4 regions of the Mesorhizobium sp. Arg314 genome follow, and region 1 is predicted to be linked to each of the others. Evidence: riboswitches for the same ligand, from Rfam matches in the RefSeq annotation. Region 1 holds a riboswitch; each other region holds the start of a gene.
The links. A riboswitch is a leader RNA that binds a small molecule or an ion and turns the genes downstream of it on or off. The one in region 1 is predicted to bind cobalamin.

Region 1 (4,438 bases):
CTTGAAATATTGAAATGAGGAATAGCCGACATGCTGTCTTCTGACAATCAGAAAAACGTCGCCCCAATTGACCCCTCCGACCTGACCATCGGCGACCTGCTGGGCGCATTGGCCGGTTACAAGGACAGGCCGCTGGTGTTCCGCTATGACGGGCGGCCGGTGAAGCCGGGCTACCATGTCACCGAGGTGAAGGCGGGACAGTTCTCGGCGCTGGATTGCGAAGCGAATCCGGAATCATGGTCGGAAATCTTCGTCCAGCTATGGGACGTGGACGAGGGCGGCCCGATCCATATGCCGGCCGGCAAGTTCGCCGCGATCATCCGCAAGGTCTCGGATCACGTCGCTCTCGATCAGGCGGCGAAGCTGACCTTCGAGGTCAGCGACGGCGTCCGCCCGATGGAACTGCACCGGGCGGCGCAGCCAAGCCTTGTTGGCGAGGCCGTGGAGGTGGAGCTGTCGCCGCGGCCGGCAAGCTGCAAGCCGCGTGACCGCTGGCTGAAGGAACAGAAGGCTGCAAGCGGATCGTGCTGCGGCGCGAGCCGCTGCTGTTGACTGCGACGGTCGCGCGGCGCCGCTAGAATCTGATCATGCCGTTGGCCTGCAACAGGTAAAGAGCCACGAGAACGATGGCGATCAGCGCCATCCAAACGGCTGTCCTGCTCATGCGCGAAATTCCCTGTTGATCGGCAGCAATGAACGCGCGCGCCGCGGTTGCGTTCGAATAGGCAGGCGCTTGCATAGCGCCGCGGCCTTAACAGTCGGTGATTGCGGCGATTGCCGCACGGCCGGCGCGGATGCATAGTAATTCGCATGGTTTTCTCAGGACCGGCGACGATGGCCACGGACGACAAAGCGGACAATCCGGGTGTTGCGGTGTTCCCGCCGCTGCTCTTTCTCGTGGCGCTGATCGTGATGCTGGCGCTGCGCTATGTCTGGCCATTGGCCATCGGCGGCAGGCCACTGACCATGGTGCTCGGCATCGTGCTGGCGGTACTCGCTATTGCGATCATCGCCTGGGGACGCTCCACCATGTTGCGCGGCGGCACCAATGTGAACCCGACGCTGCCGACCACCGCGATCATCACCGGCGGTCCGTTCGGCTTCACCCGCAACCCGCTTTATATTGGCCTGATGGGGCTGCTTCTGGGAATCGGGCTTCTCTTCGACAGCTGGTGGGCCGTCGTCGCCCTCGTCGCGAGCTTCCCGATCCTGCATTACGGCGTGGTGCTGCGCGAGGAAGCCTATCTGGAACGCAAGTTCGGCGAACCCTACCGCGCCTACAAGGCGAGCGTGCGCCGCTATCTTTGAGCGTCAGTCCTTCAGCGCATTGCTGTAGAGCGCCACGCCGATGCGGTCGTTGCGCCGCCAGCGCACCAAAGCGCGATAGACTGTATCGTCGGCCGGAACCTCGAGCAGGAAGCGTTCCGGGATGTCGACATCCACGCTCACGCGCAATTCCGCGCCATGATGGTGCTGGTTCCTGACCGAGCAGCCGATCCTGACGCCGCCGGCAATGATCGTGGCTTCCTTGAGCACGAATTCGCGCACATGAAGACGGCGCTCGGTCTCGGGAAATTTGGCCATATCCGGCGGGCTCCTCGGGCGCGGTCCTCCTCGCCACGGGGCAGCACCATAGCAGCGAGGCGTTTCCGTTCCGTTAGCGATCGCTGAAAGGGTAAAGCAGCTTGATATCGCGCCGAACGGCTATCCAAGCGTGACAGGATCCGCCGGCGGACCGTTCACGCCCGACTGCTCAGCCGGCGACGACGACACCGCTCGCGTGCAGCACCCAGCGGCGGCCGTCGCCGCGGAATTCGGTGAGCGACAGCGGCTCGATGTCGATCTTCCACACCGAGGAAAGCGGCGCGCCCAGCACATGCAGCATGGCGGCGCGGATCGGCATGGCATGGGTGAGCGCGATGGTGTGGCCGCTCTCGCCGGCCAGGCGCTCCATCAGCGCGGCACCGCGCCTGGCGACGGCGGCAAGCGATTCGCCGCCATGGGGCGCTGCGTCCGCGTCGGCGAACCAGGCCGCCATGCCATTCGGGTCCTGGGCCTGCACCTCCTCGAAGCTCTTGCCGGCCCAATGCGCGAAATCCTGCTCGGCAAGCAACGGCTCGACCGTGGCGTCAAGGCCAAGCGCCTGGGCCGTCCGCCGCGCGGCAAGTGCTGGACTTGTCCAGACGCGATCGGCGCGGCGCAGCGAAGCGGCCAGCGCGCCCGCACGCTCGAGGGCCCGCGCATCCGGCGCCTCGTCCTTCGGAAAGCGGCCCTTGCGCATGCCGGGCGTCGCAGCGCTTGCGATCATCGTCAGGCGGGCGAGCATGAAAACTCCGTGGCCCAGTGAAAAATAGGCCTCACGAAGCCGTGCCGCCATTACATGTCGTTGACAGGCGAACGAAGTGCTGACAAGTGTTTTAGCGCTATACGGGATTGGAAGCCGGTGCGAGTCCGGCACGGTCGCGCCACTGTGATCGGCACCAGCCGAAAGTCAGGCCTTATTCCGCAGCATTGTTCGATCAACGGGACGCAGTATCCCACGGGAGGTCAATATGTCCGACACCACCTTCGCCCCCAGCTACGGTCCGGTTGCGATTCCGGTTCGCGAGCTTCTGCCCTGGGCCATCTTCGGCGGCCTGATGCTGATGCTGATGATCTATTTCGTCGGCGCGGAAGAAGGCGCGACGTCGCTGATCCGCGGCACGGCGGTGCACGAATTCGTGCATGACGGCCGCCACCTGCTCGGCTTCCCCTGCCACTAAAGCGGTTCGGCATCGCTGAACTCGCTTTCGATTCTGGCTCAACGCAATTCCGGACGGGAAACCGTTACGCACTTTTCCTGGAATTGCTTGGTTGGTTGAACGCAATTCCGGACGGAAAACCGCTACCCACTTTTCCTGGAATTGCTTGGTTGGTTGAACGCAATTCCGGACGGAAAACCGCTACCCACTTTTCCTGGAATTGCTCAGAGGGATAGTGACATGGTCGGAAAACTTTTGCTGCGCGGCATGCTTGTCGGGCTGGTCGCGGGGATTCTGGCATTCGCCTTCGCCCGCGTCTATGGCGAGCCGCAAGTCGACAAGGCGATCGCCTACGAGGAACAGCAGGCCCAGGCCGCCGGCGAGGCGCCGGAGCCCGAGATGGTCAGCCGCGCCACGCAGGCCGGCATTGGCCTCGCAACCGGCGTGCTGGTCTACGGCGCCGCCCTCGGTGGGCTGTTCTCGCTGGTCTTCGCCTATGCCTATGGCCGTCTGGGCTCGCTCGGGCCTCGCGGCACCTCGGCGCTGCTGGCGCTGCTCGGCTTCCTCGCCGTGATCGTCGTGCCCAGCCTCAAATACCCGGCGAACCCACCCGCGGTCGGCAATCCCGAAACCATCGGCTACCGCACCGAGCTGTTCTTCATCATGATCGTGATCTCGATCGCGGCGATGGTGGCGGCGGTTGGGCTGGCGCAGCGGCTGTGGAACCAGCTCGGCGCCTGGAACGCCTCGATCGTGGCTGGGCTCGCCTTCCTCGTGGTCTTCGCGCTGGTGAAGGCAGCACTTCCCGACATCAACGAGGTGCCGGAGAACTTCTCGGCGATCGTGCTGTGGCAGTTCCGCGTCGCTTCGCTCGGCATCCAGCTCGTGCTCTGGACCGTCGTCGGGCTCGGCTTTGGCGCGGTTGCCGCGCGCGTGGTCGCGGCGCGCGACCAGCGCGGCCCGGCACGCCGTTACGCCTGACATCCGATGCGTTGGCCGCCACGGTTCTGCGCCCTGGCGGCTGACTGCTTTCTGGCGGTTGCACTGCTGGTCTTGCTGGCAGCTTCGGCGCAAGCGCATAGCGGGTCCTCCACGCCCCCTTCCCCCGGCATCCAGATCCCCAGCCTGACCCACGGCCAGATGGCGGTGATCGCGCGCTATCGCGGCGACATCCTCGACCTCGCCCGGCGCCAGACCGTGACCGACCCGACCTTCCGGCGGCTCTACAATCACGGCAATCTGCAATACACCTACTGCCTCTGGGGCCTGATGCCGGGAAGCCTCGGTGATGAGGAAAGCCCCTTCAACGAATGCAGCCACGCCTATCTCGCCACCGCCAAGGCACTGCTCACCTATATGGCGACGATGCCGTCGGCCGAACGCGACGCGAACGCGCTGATCTCGGACATCGATGCGGACATGGTGCGCAGCGGCGCCTCCTGGATCCTTTGCCAGTTCAGCGGCGAGAGTTTCAGCACCGGCGCGGTCGTCGAGCCCAGGTGGCGCGACATGTTCTTCCACCTGCCGAGCCTGGCAGTGCTGCTGGTGACAGTCGCGGCGCTCGTCGCCGGCGGCTGGTCAATCTTCGGCGCGCCGCGTAGCCGCGCGGCCCAGAGCTGCTCCCGGTGCTGAAAGCCTTGCGGGAAGCGCGAAAGGTGACCGCCGTGCACAACCATATGCTCGACGACGAAACCCGG
Region 2 (4,438 bases), on a different contig from region 1:
GATACGGGCTTGTCCGCCACACCATCGCGATAAACATGGCTATAACCGGAAGCGTGCCGAGCCGCTTCTTCATTAAACGCACACCCGGTGGCCAGGACGTATTGTGACAGACAGCAGTTGGTTGAGGAGCTTTGGGACTTCTGCCATTCTGGCTGCTCATGCTAAAAACTCGCGTCCTCGGCGAAGGGTCAATGGGCTACTCCTTGATTGTAGGTCGGTGATTCTGCTTTCGGCCCCGGACACCACCGCGGGTTTGGCGAGTTGAGCTGGGACGATTTGTCCTGAGCCGATATGCAGGCTCGTTGCCAATCGGCCTTGCAAATGCCGCGCCAAGTGAAAGCCCGCTCAATGCGACGAATACGATTGTCGGGGCGCTGTGCGCTGGCCGACATTAGTCGGATATGCGACAAATACGGCCTTCACCCGGGATGGAATCGAGCCTACAACCGCGCGCGATCTCGGTTGCGGTGCGGTGTTGCTTTCTGGCAAGTCAATGCCACGCCCGTGCCGACCGAACTGATCGGCCACGATCGGTCGCTCCTCAAGCCGGTCAGTGGGCAGACCCGTACCTCTACAAGTACCTACGGAAGGCCGGCGCCGAGGTCGGGCTGGACGCCGTGCTTTGGATGAGCCGTGCATGGTCCTCATAAAGGAAGCCCAGGGCCAGCCTGCTGCGCGTCAACGACATCGGGTCTGCGTTAGGCGACTAGGTCACCAACGGGCCCCACGACGAGACGCCGGATTTCTATCTCTGGGGTGCGATGTGGTGGATCAGCAGTCTGCCAATTGCATTGCCAAGGCGTGTGTCGATCTCGTGAACATTGAGCAGGTGATTGGGTCGGGGGCGACAGGATGCAGGGCTTCTGCAGCGCGATTTCCAATCTGGCGAGCGCCAATTTCGCGCAGAGGTACGGCAGTGAACTCGGCGACACGTCGGTTGGCCGCGCGCCGAGCCGCTTCTGCCGCTGACGTTTTAGGAATATGCCGACTTCGCCGAGGTGGAAAGAACCGGCCCTCGGGCTGAAGGCCATGAAAGTGGAATGCATGAAGGCCAGGATCGCGATTGGCGGCCTTCGCCTTCGAGCTGTAGCGGCGACGGCCGCGACCCTCCTGATTTGCCGCGACACGCCAGGCCAAACCGCCTTCAGCGATATGGCGAGCACCGCCCTGATGGCGTTCCCTGGCTGCATGCACTAGCCCTTGGGCCGCGGATGCCGAAGCGGTGCTTGACCCGGATGGTGCCCGTTCGGCTCCGGCCTTTGTACTTGCCGAAGCTCATGCGCTGGGTCTTGCGACTCCTTTCGGCAAGCCGACAGTCGCGCGTGCGGGAACTGGGACCGACGTGCGGTGAGCAGGTCTATCACGATCTGAGCCGCTACTCGATGCGGCCCGTGTCGCATGCGCCTTTCCTCGACAAACACGTTGTGGCGCAGACGAAACGCCTGATCCAGGTCCGCCTGTTATTCGTCGGCATTGTGCGACGTGACGGCAAGAAGCATCTCGGTTGTTCTCCAGTTTCGAGGCCAACCAAATGGTTCATCGCGGACCGATGCGGCATCACGCAATTGTGTGAGGCTAGCTGATCAGCCCCAGGCGGAAAGCTTTCGTGACGGCGTGCACGTTGTTTGTCACGCCGAGCCTCTCGCGCACCAATCGCAGATGGGTATCTGCCGTGTTGCGGCTGATGTTCAGGCGATCCGCAATATCGCCGACGGTGAGGCCTTCGGCAGCCCAGCGCAGGACATCCTGTTGTCGAGGCGACAGACGTACGGGTTTCGAAGTTCGTTTTCCCTCGGCAAGAACAACCGCGCAACCGAAGGCGCACGCGGCGACAAACTGAAAGGCGAGCCGGTCGTGAGGATCTGGCTCGAGCTTCTCCCCTGCAACGGAAAATCCCACCGCCTGTCCGTTCAAAGTCGCGAACGGTATCGTGAATCCGTCGCGTAGCTTAAACTCCGATGCCTCCGCCATGACCCGTCGGCCGAAAGAGCAAACGCTGGCAACCTGATCGATCTCGCTCCACCGGAAGGGCGTGGCCCCACGCTTCACGAGTTGGATGGTAGGGTCGCGATAAAGGTAGCCGTTCGAAAAATAGCGCTCTGACCATTGCTGTGGCCAGGCGTCAAGCAGCACATGGGAAATCTGCTCGCGCCTCAGCGCTCGCGGTGGCGGGATCGGTCCTGCCAGCACGTTTCTGGCGCCAAACCGCTCGGCATGGAAAATCAGGTGCTGGCAGATTTCTTGCTGGCTCGAGCTGTTGCGGATCTGATTGAGGAACTCGAACGTGTCATCGAGGTGCCGACGCCAAAGCGCAGGTGCTTCCATAGCGCATTGCTTCCATGATGATGGTCGTTTGGGGCGTGTGGCGCGGATGCCATTGAAGGTATCAAGCTTCTCCCATTGCTGGCAGACCGGGTGCTCGCCGAAAACTATCCCCTGTCTGCCTCCAGATCGCTATGTTGCTCGGCTGAGGTCGAGCCTGGCCTCGATGTCACCGCCAAGCGGGCCGAATGGGGACTGTTCAGTTCCCGGGGGGGCGTCACGCAGTGCCCGGGAAATAGAGCGAATTGCCTCTGCCTATGCTCGCTTCGAGTGTATCCGAAATGTTGCCGCCAGCATGATCGAAGTCAACCCCTGGCACCACGGGTAGGCTTGACCTGCGACAGGTCGCCATCAACAGGGGCAGAAGCGGAAGAACTTGCCCGAGCCCCTCGGTGGCAAGGATGGTCGCAGTCAGCCGACGTTTACAGCTATCCCGCACGCACGAGCGATAATAAGAATTGTATAAAGACATAAAGATTTGTTTATATCACCTTGACTGGAATCTTCTCTTCGGCGAGTGTCCGGTTGTCGATGGTTCTCTGATGCGGTTAGCCGCACGGAGCTAAGAGGGAAGCCGGTAGATGCCGGCGCTGCCCCCCGCAACTGTAAGCGGCGAGCCAAGCCTATTCAAGTCACTGAGGTGAATAGCCTCGGGAAGACGGGCTGAGGTGTCGACCCGCGAGCCAGGAGACCTGCCACGGCGAACAAGGTCCACACGCGGGGTGTCTCGGTGGGCGTAGCAACCGGCTCGTCTGCTTGCCAACGTCTGCCTTGCGTCCACGTCCCAATCATCGGGGTATGGTATGTCTCTCTCTAACAAAGTTCCTGTAGCCACACTTGGCGTGCCGCGCATTGGGCGCCGTCGCGAGCTAAAGCGCGCGCTTGAAGCGTATTGGTCCGGAAAATGTTGCGCTGCCGACCTTCTCAAAACGGCGCAGGCGCTGCGTGTCGCGAACTGGATTGAACAACGCGACCGCGGCGTCACAAAGATCCCGTCCAACGACTTTTCGCTCTATGATCATGTGCTCGACACAGCAATAATGGTCGGCGCTATCCCGCCACGCTATGGCTGGAGGGAGGGAGAAATCTCGCTCGACACCTATTTTGCCATGGCTCGTGGCAGCCAAGGAGAGGCTGCTGGTGGCGGGCAGACCGATCAGGCCGTGACAGCCCTGGAAATGACCAAGTGGTTCGACACCAACTACCACTACATGGTCCCGGAGCTCGCCGACGATCAAGCCTTTGCCCTATCGTCCTCAAAGCCGTTGGATCACTTCCTCGATGCCAGGGCGTTGGGCATTCACACCCGCCCGGTCATCCTTGGGCCGGTCACCTTCCTCAAGCTCGCCAAGTCGCCCGCCCGCGACTTCAACCCTGTTGCGCTGCTGCCGCGGCTTCTGCCGGTTTACGAGCTGCTGCTACGTCGACTGAAACTGGCGGGCGCCGACTGGGTGCAGCTCGATGAGCCGGCACTCGTGCTCGACCTCATTCCAAACGAGCAAGATGCGTTCAATTTTGCCTACGAGCGACTGTCGCAAGCGGTGCCGGAGCTAAAGATCATGCTCGCCACCTATTTCGGCGGGTTGGAGGACAATCTCGAGACCGCTCTTTCGCTTCCTGTGGCGGGCCTGCATCTCGACCTTGCACGAGCTCCCGAACAATTGGAGGTGGTGGGTCGGCTTGCGCCAAAAGACCTGGTGCTGTCGCTTGGCCTGATCGATGGTCGCAACGTCTGGCGCGCGAACCTGCGCCCCATGCTTGACCGGATCAAGCCGGTCGTCGCCGGCTGGCCACTGGAGCGAGTGGAGATCGCGCCGTCGTGCTCGCTTCAACACGTGCCGATCGACCTCGAACAGGAAACCGCGCTCGACAATGACATGAAGTCATGGCTCGCATTCGCGGCGCAGAAGATGGACGAACTGACCACGATCGCCCGGGCCCTGTGCGAAGGCCGCGACGCGGTTGCAGCAGAGCTGGACTCTTCCACCCAAGCAGCAGCCGCGCGTTTGACGTCACCGAAGGTCCATGATCCGCTGGTCGAAGGACGCCTCGCGTCTATCGACGAAGTCATGATGCGCAGGAAGAGCGGCTTTTCTGAACGTTCCAGGTTTCAGGA
Region 3 (4,438 bases), on a different contig from region 1:
GCGACATCGTCATCCACGGGCGGAGCAAGGAGCGAAGCGACGCGCGCAGACCCGAGGATCCATGCCGTGGCCTGGACGCGTTGCAACGGTGCAGAATTCTGCTCCGCTGCATTCTACGATCGAGGCCACGGCATGGATCCTCGGGTCTGCGCTCCGCTTCGCGTCGCTCCGCCCGTGGATGACGAAGTCGCGTAGCTAACTCCCAACGTCTATGATCATTGGACGGCTGGACGCTTCTACCCGTCACTCAGCGGGCATTACCGCTTTCGCCTCTCTCCACATCGCAATCGTCCGTCGCCAGACGGCATTGACCCGCCAGCACTGTAACCAGCGCAATCGCGCCTGCCGCGACAGATACCCTGAACCCGCTCTGCGGGCCGAAATTGTCGACCATCCACGCGGCGGCGAAGGACCAAGCGCCATGCCGATGCCGATCCCGGGCGTCACCCAGGTGACGCCTTCGGTCAGCATTGTCGGCGGCACGTGGAAGCGACGTCGAAGAAGGCGATCGCGGCGTTCAAGCGACTGCTCGAGGGCTTGCTCAAGAAGCCTTGACGGCACGCTCGGGTACCAAGCCACCGGGTTGTGCACCGGTTTCGAGCCGGCGCAACCCTGCCGTGATTGACAATTGTCGGGGCGAGCGCATCCTCCTGCGCCATTCTCTTGCAGCGCCGCGCGTACGTTGAACGCGCGAAGGACGCTGTAAAAACTTTGATTCAGCGCATGACCCTTTTCCGAAAATCGATTCCGATTTTCGGGTTATGCGCGAGGGTGGAGAGTCGGGGCAATGTGGGACTTCAGCATCGGCCGGTCGGTGTCCATCATGATGCGGACATGGCCGTTCATCGTCTTTCGCATGATCGTCTATTTCGGCATCACGGTCGCCTACATCATGGCGACCGGCACTGGCGCCAGCGTCGGCTACGGCGTCGGCCATATCTCGACCGATCCCGACGGGCCAGTGTCCTTTGCGCTCTGGGGCGGCGTGGTCGGCTTCGGTGTCGTCTCGATCGCCGTCTACTGGATCCGCGAATACATCCTCTATGTGCTCAAGGCCGGCCATATCGCCGTCATGGTGCACCTGATCGACGGCCACGACGTGCCCGACGGCCAGGGCCAGATCGCCTATGCGAAGGAAGTGGTCACCCAGCGCTTTGCCGAGGCCAACATCCTTTTCGTCGTCGACCAGCTGGTCAAGGGCGCCATCCGCGCCATCACCGGCCTGATCGGCGGTATCGCCGCCTTCCTGCCCATTCCGGGCCTGAGCGGCATCGTCAGCTTCATCAACACGGTCATCCGCCTGTCGCTGACCTATGTCGACGAGATCATCCTGGGCTACAACATCCGCATCAATTCGAACTCGCCCTTCGAGACGGCGCGGCAAGGCGTCGTGCTCTACGCCCAGAACGGCAAGCACATGGTCAAGAACGCCGTCTGGCTGGCGGTGATCATGTGGGGCGTGTCCTTCGTCATCTTTCTTTTGATGCTGGCCCCGGCGGCCGCCATTCTCTGGGCCATGCCGGGCCAGCTTGCCGGCTGGGCCTTCGTGCTGGCCATTGTCTTTGCCTGGGCCTTCAAGGCGGCCTTCATCGAGCCCTTTGCCATCGCTTCGTTGATGCAGGTCTATTTCGATGCGATCGAGGGCCAGGTCCCCAATCCCGAATGGGACCACCGGCTGGCCGAGGCGTCCTCGAAATTCAGGGAACTGCGCGACAAGGCGCTGGGCTCCTTTGGCGGCGGCTCGCGCTGGGATACGCCCCGGGCGGCCTGATCGGCGGCCGCCTCACTGCGAAGAGCCGCCTGATCACGGCTTCGGCGCGCCGCCAAGCCTTGCGATCGCCGATTTGAGCGGCGCTTCGCCGACGCCGCGGAACGTCTCGCTCATCACCAGTTCGGGCAGCGGCAGGCGCTTGCCCCAGCCATGCGCCTCGAGGTCCGGCTTCGGCGCGAAGGATGAGACGCGTCCAACGCAGAGATAGGCGACCGGTGTGACATGCTCGGGGATCAACAAGAGCTGCTTCAGCGCCTCCGTCTCGATGATGCTGACCCAGCCGACGCCGACACCTTCGGCCCGTGCCGCCAGCCAGAAATTCTGCACCGCGCAAACGGTGCTGTAGAGGTCCATCTCCGGGTTGTGCCAGCGCCCGAGCGGCGAGTCCTTTGAACGCTGGCGGTCGCAGGTGATGCACAGATTGAGCGCGCTTTCGCAGATGCCTTCGAGTTTCAGCTTCCGGTAGAGCGCCTGCCGTTCCGCCTCGATCGCCGGCAGTTCCTGCTCGCGCGCGGCAAGGAACAGGTCGCGCACCTGTCGCCGTCGCTCCCCGTCGCGGATGACGATGAAATTCCAGGGCTGCATGTAGCCGACCGACGGCGCATGGTGGGCGGCGGTGATCAGCCGCGCCAGAACGGCATCCTCGAGGTCGTCGGCCGTGAAATGGCTCCGCACGTCACGCCTGGTGAACATCGCCCGGTAGACCGCGTCGCGCGCCAATTGGTCAAAGTCATCGCCGCTCGCGGCGATTGCTGCTGCCGTCATCGCTTTTCCCCTTGCGACAAGCAATCACCCGCCTGACCAAGCGGACGACCATGTCTGCCAGGCCGGTCTTCTGGCTCGGGATCGTCCCGTTCCGGCGCCTTCCCGTCATCGACAGTGGCTTTTGCCGGCGCGGTCCCCCTCACAGCGTTGGGCACGCCACGGAGTTCAACCGTGTTCCCGATTCTCCCGCGTCGCGGGCACCAGGCAGCGACGCGACCTTACCGCGAAGCTTGGGCCACGCCAATGGCGCTAGCGACACGGGCTGACGCAATTTTCCCCAGCCATTCGGCTTCTCAAACATGGTCATCCGCGCCGCGGGTGCCTAGATTAGGCGCCATGGCCACCCGTCTCTACACACACCCGATCTTCCTGGAACACATCACGCCGCCCGGCCACCCCGAGCGGCCCGACCGTCTGCGGGCCATCGAGCGCGTGCTGGATGACGAGGCTTTTTCGGCGCTCGACCGCGTCATGGCGCCGGAAGGCGACGAGGCGACGATCCTCTATGCGCATCCCGGGAATTTCGTCGAGCGTGTCCGCGCGGCGATCCCTCAGAGCGGCATCGTCTCGATCGATGCCGATACCAGCGCCAGCCCGAAAAGCTGGCAGGCCGTGGTGAGGGCGATCGGTGCGGCCAATGCCGCTGTCGATGATGTCTTCGAGGGCCGTGCCGCCAATGCCTTCGTCGCCGCCCGCCCGCCCGGCCACCACGCCGAAAAGACCACGGCAATGGGTTTCTGCTTTTTCAACACCGCGGCGATCGCCGCCCGCCACGCGCAAAAGAAGCATCAGGCCGAGCGCGTCGCCATCGTCGACTGGGACGTTCACCACGGCAACGGCACGCAGGACATTTTCTGGGACGATCCCTCGGTTCTCTATTGCTCGACGCACCAGATGCCGCTTTATCCCGGCACCGGGGCGAAAAGCGAAACCGGCGCCGGCAACATCGTCAACGCGCCGCTCGCGCCGCAGACCGGCGGCGATCTGTTCCGCGACGCCTTCCTGTCGCGCGTGCTGCCGTCCATCGATGCGTTCGCGCCGGACCTGATCATCATTTCCGCCGGCTTCGACGCGCACCACCGCGACCCCCTCGCCGAGATCAACCTGACCGAGGATGATTTCGACTGGGCGACCGGCCAGCTGATGGAGCGCGCTGCGCGCCACAGCGGCAACAGGCTCGTCAGCCTGCTCGAAGGCGGCTACGATTTGCAGGGACTGGCATTTTCAGTCGCTGCCCATGTCGGGCGGCTGATGAAGGGATAGGGTATGGCTGTCGAAGGCAATGAGGACGTCAAGGCGATGAGCTTCGAGCAGGCGCTCGACGCGCTGGAGAAGATCGTCGATGATCTGGAGCGCGGCGACGTCCCGCTCGACCAGTCGATCAAGATCTATGAGCGCGGCGAGGCGCTGAAGGCCCATTGCGACCGGTTGCTGAAGGCGGCCGAGGACAAGGTCGAGAAGATCAGGCTGTCGCGCGACGGCAAGCCGGTGGGAACGGAGCCGCTCGACGCGGAGTAAATGAAGCGGGTAGGGCAGACAAAGCAGGTAAGGAGTTCAAGCCATGTGCCGCAACATCAAGACCCTGGCCAATTTCGAGCCGCCGGCGACCAATGACGAAGTGCATGACGCCGCGCTTCAATTCGTGCGCAAGCTGAGTGGCTCGACCAAGCCTTCCAAGCGCAACGAGCATGCTTTCCACCATGCGGTTGAAGCGATCGCCGCGATCGCGCGAGACCTCATCGATTCTCTCGAGACCACGCAGGAACCGCGCAATCGCGAGGAAGAAGCCGCCAAGGCGAAGGCCAGGTCGGCGCTCCGCTTCGCCTGAGGAACCGACATGAGCTTCTTTCCGGGAAATGATCCTGAACCTGGCGATGCCTTCGCCTGCGATCAGATCGAACT
Region 4 (4,438 bases), on a different contig from region 1:
GGACTGCGGTAGGCCACCAGGAAGGGGGCGACGAGCAGCGCCAGACCGACCACCGTCGCCACGGCGATGAACAGGACGATGGGCAGATACGAACTCAGGAGTGCGCTCATGCGGCGGCTTCCTTCGGCGGGGCAGTTCACTTTGATTACAGCAACGAACTCTAATGCGGAAGCGTGACAGTTTAACCGCTGAACCGTTTTAAGAGGGCCCATGCTGCAACGCGGCGAGGGTTAGCGCAGCGGTTTCGGTGACGCAAGTCAAACCTTGTTCAATTCGCGGCCCTGGACGCCATATCGGAAGAAACCGGTCCGATCCGCTCTTGTTTGATTTCTTTCATTTTTTACTCCACTTTTGTCTCCTGACACATCTCCCGCCATTTGCCTGCTAGCATGGCCGGAATCACCGGCTAAAAATCCGGCAAATGATCCGGGCAAGGGCGCCTCGATGAAGGACAAGATTTCGCTGGCCATGGCGAGGCGCATTGCGCTTGGAGCACAGGGGTTTAACGACCCTCGGCCCGGTGGCGTTCCGGATCGCCGGCACCTTGCGCGTGTGCTTTCACGGACCGGCCTGTTGCAGATCGATTCCGTCAGCGCCGTGGTGCGCGCGCACTACATGCCGCTCTATTCGCGCCTCGGGCCCTACCCGCTTGCGCTGCTCGATAACGCCGCGGTCACCCGCAAGCGCACCGTCTTTGAATATTGGGCGCATGAGGCTTCGTTCTTGCCCGTCGAAACCTGGCCTTTGATGCGCTGGCGCATGCAGCGCGCCGAACAGGGCGACGAGATGTATCTCGGCCTGGCGAAATGGGGCCGTGAACGCAAAGCGACGATCGACGAGATCTACGCGCAAGTCGCCGAACGCGGTCCGATCGCCGCATCCGACATCGAGGGCCACAAGGGCAATGGCGGCTGGTGGGGCTGGAGCGAGGCCAAGCACGCTTTTGAGTGGCTGTTCTGGGCCGGCCGTATCACCACAGCCTACCGGCGCGGCTTCGAACGCTATTACGACCTGCCCGAGCGCGTTTTGCCGCAGGCCGTGCTCGACCTGCCAGTGCCCTCGGTCGAGGACGCGCATCGCGAATTGCTGCGCATTTCCGCCCGCGCCCACGGCATCGCCACCTATGCCGACCTGCGCGACTATTTCCGCCTGGCGCCGGGCGACACGAAAGACCGCATCGAGGAACTGGTCGAGACGGGCGAATTGCTGCCGGTGCGCGTCGAGGGGTGGGAAAAAACCGCCTATCTTCACAAGGACGCCCGTATCCCGCGCCGGATAGAGGCCCGCGCCCTGCTCGCCCCCTTCGATCCGGTCGTCTTTGAGCGCACGCGGACGGAAAAACTGTTCGACTTCCGCTACCGCATCGAAATCTACACGCCTGCCGAAAAGCGCCAATACGGCTATTACGTGCTGCCCTTCCTGCTCGGCGACCGGATCGTCGCCCGCGTCGATCTGAGGGCCGACCGTCCGGCCAGCGTGCTGCGCGTCCATGCCACCTATGCCGAGCCCGGCGCTCCGCCCGACACGGCCGCCCGGTTGTTCGAAGAGCTGAAGCAGATGCAAGGCTGGCTAGGCCTGGAACGCATCGAGGTAACGCCCGCCGGCGATCTGGGGCAGCCGCTGGCCGACATCGCGGTGTCGTAGCCGTGCGTTGACACTGTCGCCTGCAAAAGCCTAAATCCGGCCCAGACGGTCTCTTGCCCGCAACGGCAAGGGCCAAGAGGGAATGCGGTGCGGGTCAAAACCCAAATCCGCGGCTGTCCCCGCAACTGTAAGCGACGAGCCTCGGCCGAAAACCACTGGGATGTTCCCGGGAAGGCGGCATTCAGGGCGATGAAGCGCGAGCCAGGAGACCTGCCGTCTGAGACTTTTTGAATCCGATCGCCCGGCGGGTTTCCGGGCAAGGAGCATGGTTTTTTGGACCACAACGGCAGTTTTTCGGCTGGCACAGCGGACAATGCGTCCAGCGATGGCGACGCACTGGCTGGCGTGACCGTCATCGTCTGCTCATCCTGCCGCGACGAAACCGGTTCGGACGCGCAGCAGCGCGCCGGCGCGCTGCTGGCCGAAGATGCGCGCTGCGCCGCATCGGGCGAGAAAATCCGCATCCGCACCGTCGAATGCCTCGGCAATTGCAAGCGCCGCCTAAGCGCCGCGCTCCTGCGCGACGGTTGCTGGAGTTACGTTTTCGGCGACTTGAATACGACCAGCGGCGCAGACCTCGTTGCCGGCGCAAAACTCTTCGCCACTTCGACCGATGGACTGATCCCCTGGCGTGGCCGTCCCGATTCCCTCAAGCGCGGCCTCGTTGCCCGCATCCCTCCCCTCGACATGCTGAAGGACTGACCATGAACGCTTCCGTTTCCCGTGTTCCCTGCACCGTCGTCACCGGCTTTCTCGGCGCCGGCAAGACGACGCTGGTCCGCCATCTCCTGGAAAACGCTGGCGGCAAGCGTATTGCGATCATCGTCAACGAATTCGGCGACATCGGCATCGACGGCGAAATCCTGAAAGGCTGCGGCATCGATACCTGTCCTGAGGAAAACATTGTCGAGTTGGCCAACGGCTGCATCTGCTGCACCGTCGCCGATGATTTCGTTCCGGCGCTCGACCAGATCCTGTCGCGCACGCCCAAGGTCGATCACATCCTGATCGAAACTTCGGGCCTCGCTTTGCCGAAGCCGCTCGTCCAGGCCTTTCAGTGGCCGACTGTGAAAAGCCGCGTGACGGTCGACGGCGTCATCGCGGTGGTCGACGGCCCGGCGCTGGCCGACGGCCGCGTCGCCGCCGACATGGATGCCCTGCAGGCGCAGCGCGCGGCGGACGTGACGCTCGACCATGACGATCCGGTCGAAGAGGTGTTCGAGGACCAGATCGCCTGCGCCGACCTGATCATCCTGTCGAAGAGCGATCTGATGGACACCGCCGGCTCTGCCCGCGCCAACACCGTCATCAACGAGCACTCCTCCCGCGCCGTGAAAATCGTGCCGACATCGCACGGCAAGGTCGACCCGTCCGTGCTGCTTGGCCTCGGTCTCGCCGTCGAGGACGACATCGAGAACCGCAAGTCGCATCATGACGGCGCCTTCGACCACGAGCATGACGACTTCGACACCTTCATCGTCGACATTCCCTCGATCGCCAACCCGGACGAGCTGGCAAAGCGCGTCGCCCTTGCCGCCGAGCAGGAAAACGTGTTGCGCGTCAAAGGCTTCGTCGAGGTCGGCGGCAAGCCGATGCGCCTCCTGCTCCAGGCCGTCGGCCCTCGCGTCAACCACTATTATGATCGCGCCTGGACGGCTGAGGACGACCGCCGCTCGCGGCTCGTCGTCATCGGCCTCAAGGGGCTGAACCGCCCCGCGATCGAGCGTATCCTCGCCGGCTGAGGCCAACACGACAAGCGATGCATATCCTCACCACCACATCCGCTTCGCTCGACGATCTCGCCGAGCCGATCGATCTCAGGCAGACGCCTGCGGATGTCGTGGCGCTGTCCTTTACCGACAGCGATCTCGCTGGCCTCGCCGCCGCCTGGAAGGCGGACGCCGAGCGGTTGCCGTCAATGCGGCTTGCGGCCCTTCGCGACCTTCGCCACCCGATGTCGGTCGATCTGTGGATCGACAGCGTCGCACGCCACGCCAAGGTCGTCCTTGTCCGCATCCTCGGCGGCTATGACTGGTGGCGCTACGGCTGCGACCAACTCGCCGCGGTCGCACGCGAGCGCGGCATAAAGCTGGCGCTGCTGCCCGGCGAAAGCCATGACGAGGACCAGCGCCTGATCGAAAGCTCGACCCTGCCGCGCGCCGAATTGGACGCCTTGCTCGGCTATTTCCGCGAAGGCGGCCCGGCGAACATGGTGGCGCTGGTGCACAGGCTGGCGCGGCTTGCCGGGGCTGAGGCGGCCGTGGCCGAGCCGGTCAGCGTGCCGAAAGCGGGGTTTTATCAGTCTGGGCTGGGGGTTGTGGAGAAGCCGGACCTTTCAAACGCCGGCGTTCCTTCGCACCCCCCTCTGTCCTGCCGGACATCTCCCCCGCAAGGGGGGAGATCAGCCGTCGCCGGCCCCGGCACCTCTTCTGCTGACTCAACGGTAGAACGTTCTGCAGCATCTGCGGTTGGCGAAATCGTCGATGACAGCTCAATCTCCCCCCTTGCGGGGGAGATGTCCGGCAGGACAGAGGGGGGTGTGACGAAACTCGACGCCAACAATTTCGGCGTCGTCCCCATCCTCTTCTACCGCTCGATGCTGCTAGCCGCCGACGTGGCACCGGTCGACGCGCTGGCCGAAGCGCTGCGCTCGCAAGGCATAACGCCCGTCCCAATCTTCGTCTCCAGCCTCAAGGACCCGGTTTCTCTCGCCTTCGTCGAAACCGCCCTCGCCTCACTGAACCCTGTCGCCATCGTCACCGCCACCGCCTTTGCCTCCGGCGCCGAGCCTGGC

Region 2: another riboswitch for cobalamin. It lies ahead of metE (5-methyltetrahydropteroyltriglutamate--homocysteine S-methyltransferase); the one in region 1 lies ahead of ACWGS9_RS04885 (CbtB domain-containing protein).
Region 3: another riboswitch for cobalamin. It lies ahead of bluB (5,6-dimethylbenzimidazole synthase); the one in region 1 lies ahead of ACWGS9_RS04885 (CbtB domain-containing protein).
Region 4: another riboswitch for cobalamin. It lies ahead of ACWGS9_RS14640 (DUF1636 family protein); the one in region 1 lies ahead of ACWGS9_RS04885 (CbtB domain-containing protein).

Annotation. Positions count from the first base shown of each region.
Region 1 covers NZ_JBSKBP010000003.1:193,427-197,864, reverse strand. Annotated here, with positions in the region: gene ACWGS9_RS04905 (DUF6428 family protein) at 31-552, shown strand; gene ACWGS9_RS04900 (methyltransferase family protein) at 835-1,308, shown strand; gene ACWGS9_RS04895 (PilZ domain-containing protein) at 1,312-1,584, opposite strand; gene ACWGS9_RS04890 (histidine phosphatase family protein) at 1,754-2,326, opposite strand; adenosylcobalamin (AdoCbl) riboswitch at 2,409-2,552, shown strand; gene ACWGS9_RS04885 (CbtB domain-containing protein) at 2,553-2,762, shown strand; gene ACWGS9_RS04880 (CbtA family protein) at 2,982-3,722, shown strand; gene ACWGS9_RS04875 (hypothetical protein) at 3,729-4,373, shown strand; gene ACWGS9_RS04870 (DUF1259 domain-containing protein) at 4,397-4,438, shown strand, end outside.
Region 2 covers NZ_JBSKBP010000041.1:30,040-34,477, forward strand. Annotated here, with positions in the region: gene ACWGS9_RS28445 (ABC transporter ATP-binding protein) at 1-73, opposite strand, end outside; gene ACWGS9_RS28450 (helix-turn-helix transcriptional regulator) at 1,576-2,325, opposite strand; cobalamin riboswitch at 2,838-3,036, shown strand; gene metE (5-methyltetrahydropteroyltriglutamate--homocysteine S-methyltransferase) at 3,126-4,438, shown strand, end outside.
Region 3 covers NZ_JBSKBP010000006.1:23,454-27,891, reverse strand. Annotated here, with positions in the region: partial or broken gene ACWGS9_RS08280 (hypothetical protein) at 248-504, opposite strand; gene ACWGS9_RS08275 (hypothetical protein) at 788-1,771, shown strand; gene bluB (5,6-dimethylbenzimidazole synthase) at 1,805-2,536, opposite strand; cobalamin riboswitch at 2,580-2,756, opposite strand; gene ACWGS9_RS08265 (histone deacetylase family protein) at 2,873-3,799, shown strand; gene ACWGS9_RS08260 (exodeoxyribonuclease VII small subunit) at 3,803-4,054, shown strand; gene ACWGS9_RS08255 (DUF2277 domain-containing protein) at 4,098-4,364, shown strand; gene ACWGS9_RS08250 (pirin family protein) at 4,374-4,438, shown strand, end outside.
Region 4 covers NZ_JBSKBP010000011.1:167,498-171,935, reverse strand. Annotated here, with positions in the region: gene ACWGS9_RS14650 (NADH-quinone oxidoreductase subunit A) at 1-110, opposite strand, end outside; gene ACWGS9_RS14645 (winged helix-turn-helix domain-containing protein) at 445-1,644, shown strand; cobalamin riboswitch at 1,674-1,876, shown strand; gene ACWGS9_RS14640 (DUF1636 family protein) at 1,918-2,346, shown strand; gene cobW (cobalamin biosynthesis protein CobW) at 2,349-3,386, shown strand; gene cobN (cobaltochelatase subunit CobN) at 3,404-4,438, shown strand, end outside.